DNA from 2 places in the Sodalis sp. RH21 genome. Region 1 is predicted to be linked to the other one. Evidence: riboswitches for the same ligand, from Rfam matches in the RefSeq annotation. Region 1 holds a riboswitch; the other holds the start of a gene.
The links. Region 1 has a riboswitch for thiamine pyrophosphate ahead of thiB (thiamine ABC transporter substrate binding subunit). Riboswitches for the same ligand answer to the same signal wherever they lie in the genome.

Region 1 (4,217 bases):
CGTTGCAGCACGATCGTGCGATTGCGGATTATGAAGCGAGCCAGCCGGCGTTTTTGCATTAAGCGAACGGGGCGGTTCCCAAAAGCGGGGGCGCTCCGGGTAATTAATAAAGGCACGGTGCAAACCGTGCTTTTTTATGATTGATCCGGGGTGGGGGTTGCGGCTATCGCCATAAAAAAAGCCGGGGAGCCAGGCCCTCCGGCAGGTGAATAGCACCATTACTCAGAATTTACGTTTATCACAGCAGCGACATCCTTATCGTTGCTTCATACCATGGACGCCAAACGCCGTATCAGCCGCGCTACGTCCAGTGCTGGTATTCTTCATCGGACAAGGCGGCAATCTGCCACTGGGTGACCTGCAATAACAGGGCCATCCGCCGCGCGTTCACGGCCTGCCCGCGGCTGGTGCCGCTCCCATTGCCGATAGCGGCCAGGTAGCGCTGGTAAAATTGACGCAAAACGGCGGTTTTCATCGTTCTCCCTCCAGCCTGCCCTTTCGATAAAACCAGTATCGGCTTATTATACCGGAAGAAAAACAGATGACTTTGCCGGGAGACTTCCTCTTTTATGGCTTCGCCGCGCCTACAACAGCAGTTCATCCGCCTGTGGCAAAGTTGCCAGGGGCAGCCGCAGGACACCACGCTTGAAGAACTGGCGCATACCCTCAGTTGTTCCCGCCGCCATGTCCGATCGCTGCTGAAAACCATGCAGGAACGGGGCTGGCTGGAGTGGCAATCCGTCGCCGGCAGGGGCAAACGCTCCCACCTGACCTTCATGTATACCGGCCTGGCCTTGCAGCAGCAGCGGGCGGAAGACCTGCTGGAGCAGGATCGCATCGATCAATTGGTCCAGTTGGTGGGCGACAAAGAGGCGGTACGCCAGATGTTGCTTTCCCATTTGGGCCGCAGTTTTCGTCAGGGCAAGCATATTTTGCGGGTACTGTATTACCGGCCGCTGCTGAATCTGCTGCCCGGCACTCCCCTGCGGCGTTCGGAAAACCATATAGTCCGGCAGATTTTCAGCGGCCTGACCCGGATAAATGAGGAAAACGGGGAACTGGAACCGGATCTGGCCCATCATTGGCAGTTAATATCGCCGTTGCACTGGCGCTTTTACCTGCGCCCGGCCATTCACTTTCATCATGGTCGGGAGCTGACCTGCGAGGACGTGTGTCTTTCGCTGCGGCGTCTGCAAGAGCATGCGTTATTCCGGCATATCGCCGGCGTACGCTCCCCCACCGCCAACACGATCGATATTACCTTATCCGCGCAGGATGACTGGCTGCCCTGGCTGCTGGGCAGCGTGCCGGCGATGATTTTGCCGCAGGAGTGGCCGACGCTGCCGGAGTTTGCCCATCGCCCCATCGGCACCGGGCCGTATGCGGTAATAGACAACCGGCAAAGCCTGCTGAAGATCGGGGCCTTTGATGACTATTTTGGCTATCGCGCGCTGATCGATGAAGTGAATATCTGGATTTTGCCCGATCTCAGCGCCGAAATCAGCTATTCGGGGGTGCAGCTCCAGGGGGATAATAGCGGCCATGACCCCCTGGAAACGCGGCTGGAAGAGGGCTGCTATTTCCTGTTGTACGACCAGCGCTCGCCGCTGATGCAAAACGCCGAAATACGCCGCTGGTTAAGCGAAAATATCGATCCCATCTCCATGCTCACCCAGGCCGGGCCGTCCTATCAGCATTACTGGTCGCCGGCATACGGCATCCTGCCGCGCTGGCATCACGCCCGGGTGGCCAGCCCATGCCCCAAGCCGGCGGGTTTAGACCGGATCACCCTGACGGTCTACCATGCCCATAGGGAATTCGATGATTTATGCCGCGCGCTCGGCGAAGTGCTCGCGCGCCTGGAAATCGAACTGGTGGTCAATACCGTGGATTATAACACGTGGCACGATGGCGATGGCGAGAGCGATATGTGGCTGGGCAGCGCCAATTTTTATTTGCCGCTCGATTATTCGCTGTTCGCCACCTTTTACGAATTACCGCTGATGCATCATTGCCTGCAGGCCGATATACAACCGGAGCTGCTTGAATGGCGGCAAAAACGGCTGTCGCTGGCGGAATGGTGCCGCACGCTGGTCACCGGCTATCATCTGCACCCGCTATTCCACCATTGGCTGATCCTGCAGGGCCAGCGCAGCATGCGCGGTATCCGCATGAACACCCTGGGCTGGTTTGATTTTAAATCCGCGTGGTTTGCGCCGCCTGACAATTGAGCGCCCGGCCATTCTCCCTGCCGGCAAAAGGGTAACCATGGTCAGAAAGCCATAAAACCATTACAATCAAAATTGTTCTCAACGGGGTGCGATACTTCCGGCGCGGCGACGCATGGAAGGCAAGCTGAGAGTATACCCGTCGAACCTGATCCGGTTAATACCGGCGAAGGGATTTGAGAGTGTGCCTTAGCGCCTCAAAAACCTTTGCCGCCTTTTTTTTCAGGAGCGCAAAGTGTTAAAAAAATGGTTACCCTGCCTGTTATTAATTGCCGCCGCCCCGGCGCTGGCGAAACCCGTATTGACGGTTTATACCTATGATTCTTTCGCCTCCGAATGGGGCCCCGGCCCGGCAATCAAAACCGCTTTTGAAAAAGAGTGCGGCTGCGAGCTGAAATTCGTGGTGCAGGAAGACGGCGTGGCGCTGCTTAACCGACTGCGCATCGAAGGCAAAAACAGCGGCGCGGACGTGGTACTGGGCCTGGATAATAACTTGCTCAAAGCCGCCGCGGATACCAAGCTGTTCGCGCCCCATAACGTGGATACCGCCAAGCTTACCTTGCCTGACGGTTGGCAAGACGCTACTTTCCTGCCTTATGACTACGGTTACTTCGCGTTTGTGTATGATAAAAACAAGCTGAAAAACCCGCCGAAAAGCCTGCACGAGCTGATAGACGGCCCCGCTGCGCTGAAAATCCTTTATGAAGATCCGCGCACCAGCACTCCCGGATTGGGCCTATTGCTGTGGGTACAAAAGGTCTATGGCGACGATGCGCCCCAGGCCTGGCAAAAACTGGCCAAGAAAACCGTTACGGTACCCAAGGGCTGGAGCGAAGCGTACGGCCTGTTCCTGAAAGGGGAAGCGGATATGGTGCTGAGCTACACCACATCGCCGGCCTATCACATTGTGGAAGAGAAGAAAGATAATTACGCGGCCGCCGCCTTCAGCGAAGGGCACTATCTCCAGGTGGAAGTGGCCGGACAGCTGGCCGCCAGTAAAAACCCCGAACTGGCCCAGCAATTCATGCGTTTCATCGTCACCCCCGCGTTCCAGCAGACCATCCCCACCGGCAACTGGATGTATCCGGTAATCAACACCCCGCTGCCGGCCGGATTTGATCGGTTACCGTCCAAAACGCTGGCCTTCCCCCCTGACCAGGTCGCGGCGAAACGCGGTGACTGGGTCCAGAGCTGGTTACGCGCCGTTAGCCAATGATTCCACGCTGGTTATGGCCCGGGCTGTTGGCGGCGCTGGCATTGGCGGCCATCGCCCTGGCCGCCGTCGGCGCGCTCTGGCTCAATGCGCCGCAGCAATACTGGCGGGCCTGGTGGTCCGATAGTTATCTGTGGCATATCTTGCGCTTTACCTTCTGGCAGGCGCTGTTATCGGCGCTGCTATCGGTAATCCCGGCGATCTTTTTGGCGCGGGCGTTATTTCGCCGGCGCTTTCCGGGGCGCGCGCTGCTGCTGCGTTTTTGCGCCATGACGCTGGTGCTGCCGGTGCTGGTCGCCGTATTCGGCATCCTCAGCGTTTATGGCCGCCAGGGCTGGCTGGCCTGGCTTTGCGCCTGGCTGCATATCCCCTACCATTTCTCGCCCTACGGCTTGCAGGGCATCCTGCTGGCCCACGTTTTTTTTAACTTGCCCCTGGCTACCCGTTTGCTGTTACAAGCGCTGGACGGCATTCCGGTGGAACAGCGTCAATTAGCCGCCCAGTTGGATATCAGCGGCTGGGCTTTTTTCCGGGTGCTGGAGTGGCCCTATTTACGCCGACAGCTGCTGCCCGCGGCGGCGCTGATTTTTATGCTGTGCTTCGCCAGCTTCGCCACCGTGCTGTCATTAGGCGGCGGCCCGCGGGCCACCACCATTGCCCTGGCCATCTACCAGGCGCTGAGTTATGACTATGATCCCGGACGCGCCGCCATTCTGGCGCTGGTGCAGATGATCTGTTGCCTGGGACTGGTGTTGTTCAGCCAGCGTCTGACCAAG
Region 2 (4,217 bases), 1.3 Mb from region 1:
GCAGCCGGTTTGCGCCATGGCCTCAAGCCACTGGCCGCCGCCTTTGGTGAACAGGGTTACCGGCACCCTGCGCCCTTCATTTTCCCGCTGCAGGCCATCTATGATTTTTTGCATATGATCCAGGGAGAACTCGCGGTAGGCGTCACCGGTCAGTACGCCGCCCCAGGTATCAAAAATCATCACCGCCTGCGCGCCGGCGCGGATTTGCCCGTTCAGGTAGAGCGTTACGCTGTCCGCCAGCTTATCCAGCAACAGATGCAGCGTATCCGGGTCGGTATACATCAGGTGTTTGATTTTGGTGAAGACCTTGGTACTGCCGCCTTCAACCATGTAGGTCGCCAGGGTCCAGGGGCTGCCGGAAAAACCGATTAACGGCACCTCCCCCCGCAGATTTTGGCGTATGGTGCGCACCGCGTTCATCACATAACCCAGTTCCAACTCGGGGTCGGGTACCGGTAGTCGCACTACGTCGGCCCTGCAGGCGATCGGGCGCTCAAAACGCGGCCCCTCGCCCTGCTCAAAGTACAGTCCCAGGCCCATGGCGTCGGGAACCGTCAGAATGTCTGAAAAAAGTATCGCGGCGTCCAGCGCAAAGCGGCGCAGCGGCTGCAAAGTCACCTCGCAGGCCAACTCGGCGTTTTTGCACAGCGACATAAAATCCCCGGCCTGGGCGCGGGTCGCTTTGTATTCCGGCAGGTAGCGCCCGGCCTGGCGCATCATCCATACGGGAGTCACATCAACCGGCTGGCGCATCAGGGCGCGCAAATAACGATCGTTTTTCAACGCATTCATCCAGGGTTCCCTTGCAGTTATGAATGGCTTGCAGTTATGGATGGATTGTAGCATGCGGGTCGTCATTTTCCCGATCGGCCCGGCAAAGTGCGACGGTATCTTCAATTAAACGGCGGGCCACGGTGCCCGGCGGGGGCAGCAGCGGCAACGCATCGTAGCGGAACCAGCCGGCGTCCAGGATTTCATTGCGATCGGGAGTGATGTCGCCGCCGGCATATTCCGCCATAAAGGCCATCATCAGCGAGTGGGGGAAAGGCCAGGGCTGCGATGTCACATAACGGACATTTTTCACTTTGATACGCGTCTCTTCCATGACTTCGCGGGCCACGGTCTGCTCCAGGGTTTCGCCGACCTCGACAAAGCCCGCGAGCACCGTATAGATACCGCCGCGGTGGCGGGTATGCTGGGCCAGCAGGATATCGTCGCCGCGGCGGATCGCCACGATAATGCAGGGGGCGATCTGCGGATAATAGCGTTCACGGCAATGATCGCATAAACAGGCCCACTCCTTTTTACTGCTGCGCGTGATATGGCCGCAGTAGCCGCAATAGTGGTGGGCGCGGTAAAATTCCGCCAATTGAACGCCCCTGCCGGCCAATTGGAACAGGCCGGCGTCCCCATCGATAATCTGCCTGACCGAACCCATATCTTGCGGCATGGTCTGGCGGATCAACCAGGCGGGCGCGCCTTCCCATTCCCCGATCGGCGCCGCTTGCAAGCCTTGCAGCGACCAGGCCGATGCCAGGCCAAACGGCAGTTCCCCTTTGGGCAGCCACAATTTGCCTTCATGGCTGACTATCCACCAGCCGTTTTCGCTACCACTGAGTTGTTGTTCCATTTTAGTTGCACTACCTCGTATTCGCTGGCAATCTAGAATTTATCTTTTATTAATAAGTAACGCAGCGTTACTTTTATTACGGCGTATTACGACGGAGTCAATCATGCTCAACCAGCTGGACATTCTGGCTCAACGCGTTGGCGGCAGTAATGAACTTATCGACCAGTGGATACTGGCCCGGAGAGGATTACTGGTGGCGTATTACCATTTGATTGGTCTTAAACCCAATAAAGAAAAGCATACTCCCCTGGACGAAGACGCGCTGGATGACTTCTGCCACAAACTGGTGGACTACCTTTCCGCCGGCCATTTCCATATTTACGATCGGATTGTCCAGAATTCGAACGACAACAGCGATACCAAAAGTGTTATCAGCACCCAGCTCTATCCGGCGTTGCAGGAAAACACCACGCAGATTATGTCATTTTATGACAGCCAGCTGGAAACGGCCATTGATCATGATAACTATATGGAATTTCAGCAAGCGCTGTCCGGCGTCGGCGAAGCCCTGGCTACCCGTTTTGCGCTGGAAGACAAATTGATCCAGCAAGCCTTGGAATACAAAGCGGAATATTTTACCGCTGCGCCGGCCGCGAATAATCCGGACATTTCACGTCTGGCCTAATCGGCCCTTGAAGGTTTATATTGAGTTGTCGTTGATGTGTCGTAGTTGATGAATTGTAGTTGATGTGTTGTCCCTGGCCCCATATCGGAGCCTGTATATATCTTGTCGGAGTGCCTAGCGCGTACATTACGCCAGGCTGAGACCGTTAATTCGGGATCCGCGGAACCTGATCGGGTTAATGCCCGCGAAGGGAACAAGAGTAATCCATTGCTGTTAGCCGTTTGTTTTTTGAGCGGTTCACCAGCACCGTTTTATTACTCCCGTAGCGCTCCAGACAAGCAATTTTCCCTGAGGTTTATTTTAAGGAATTGCTATGTCGTCACCCAATCTCTCCCCTTCCCGCCGCGAGCAGCGCGCCCAGGCGCAGGAATTTATCGATAACCTGCAAGGCGAGGCGTTCCCCAGTTCACGCCGTATTTATTTGCAGGGCACCCGCGCCGATATCCGGGTGCCGATGCGCGAGATCCAACTTAGCCCCACCCCGATCGGCGGAGATAAAACCGATCAACGTTATGAAGCCAACGAGCCGGTACCGGTCTACGATACCGCCGGCCCCTACGGCGATCCGCAGGTAGACATCGATGTGCGCGCCGGGCTCAATCGCCTGCGCTCGGCATGGATTGAACAACGCCAGGATAGCGAACCCTTGAGCAGTTTAAGCTCGCGCTATACCGGGGAGCGCCGCGCAGACGACGGGCTGAACGACGTGCGTTTTGCTCCCAACCATACGCCGCGGCGCGCCAAAGCCGGTAGCTGTGTGACGCAAATGCATTATGCCCGCGCCGGCATCATCACCCCTGAGATGGAATTTATCGCCCTGCGGGAAAATATGGGCCGGGAGCGCATCCGTGGCGATGTATTGCTGCAACAGCATGCCGGGCAAAGCTTCGGCGCGCATTTACCGGCCGATATCACTGCGGAATTCGTACGGAGCGAAGTAGCCGAAGGGCGCGCCATCATCCCCGCCAACATTAATCATCCCGAATCGGAGCCGATGATTATCGGGCGTAATTTTCTGGTGAAGGTCAATGCCAATATCGGCAACTCGGCGGTCAGTTCATCCATTGAGCAAGAGGTGGAAAAACTGGTGTGGTCCACCCGCTGGGGCGCCGATACGGTGATGGATCTCTCCACCGGCCGGTATATCCATGAAACCCGCGAGTGGATTTTACGCAATAGCCCGGTGCCTATCGGTACCGTGCCGATCTACCAGGCGTTGGAAAAGGTCAACGGCGTGGCGGAAGACCTGGATTGGGAGTGTTTTCGCGACACTCTGCTCGAACAGGCGGAACAAGGGGTGGACTACTTTACCATCCACGCCGGGGTACTGCTGCGTTACGTGCCGATGACCGCCAAACGCCTGACCGGCATTGTTTCCCGCGGCGGTTCCATTATGGCCAAGTGGTGCCTGTCCCATCATCGGGAGAGCTTTTTATATGAGCATTTCCGGGAAATTTGCGCAATTTGCGCCGCCTATGACGTATCCCTATCGCTGGGCGACGGCCTGCGTCCCGGTTCCATACAGGATGCCAACGATGAAGCGCAGTTTGCCGAACTGTATACCCTGGGCGAACTGACCAAGATCGCCTGGGAGTATGACGTGCAGGTGATGATCGAAGGCCCCGGCCACGTACCGATGCATATGATCCGGCGCAATATGACCGAGCAATTGGAGCATTGCCACGAAGCGCCGTTTTACACGCTGGGGCCGCTGACCACCGATATCGCCCCGGGTTACGATCACTTTACCTCCGGTATCGGCGCAGCCATGATTGGCTGGTTCGGCTGCGCCATGCTGTGTTATGTCACGCCCAAGGAACATTTGGGGCTGCCCAATAAAGAGGATGTGAAACAGGGTCTGATCGCGTATAAAATCGCCGCCCATGCCGCGGATCTGGCCAAAGGCCATCCCGGCGCTCAAATCCGCGATAACGCCATGTCCAAGGCGCGCTTTGAATTCCG

Region 2: it holds a riboswitch for thiamine pyrophosphate, as region 1 does, so the genes downstream of both, thiC (phosphomethylpyrimidine synthase ThiC) here and thiB (thiamine ABC transporter substrate binding subunit) in region 1, are expected to answer to the same signal.

The regions. Positions count from the first base shown of each region.
Region 1 covers NZ_CP178732.1:4,693,732-4,697,948, forward strand. Annotated here, with positions in the region: gene leuD (3-isopropylmalate dehydratase small subunit) at 1-62, shown strand, start outside; gene sgrT (glucose uptake inhibitor SgrT) at 302-475, opposite strand; gene sgrR (HTH-type transcriptional regulator SgrR) at 570-2,231, shown strand; TPP riboswitch at 2,304-2,421, shown strand; gene thiB (thiamine ABC transporter substrate binding subunit) at 2,464-3,444, shown strand; gene thiP (thiamine/thiamine pyrophosphate ABC transporter permease ThiP) at 3,441-4,217, shown strand, end outside.
Region 2 covers NZ_CP178732.1:32,297-36,513, reverse strand. Annotated here, with positions in the region: gene hemE (uroporphyrinogen decarboxylase) at 1-792, opposite strand, end outside; gene nudC (NAD(+) diphosphatase) at 827-1,630, opposite strand; gene rsd (sigma D regulator) at 1,734-2,255, shown strand; TPP riboswitch at 2,352-2,465, shown strand; gene thiC (phosphomethylpyrimidine synthase ThiC) at 2,569-4,217, shown strand, end outside.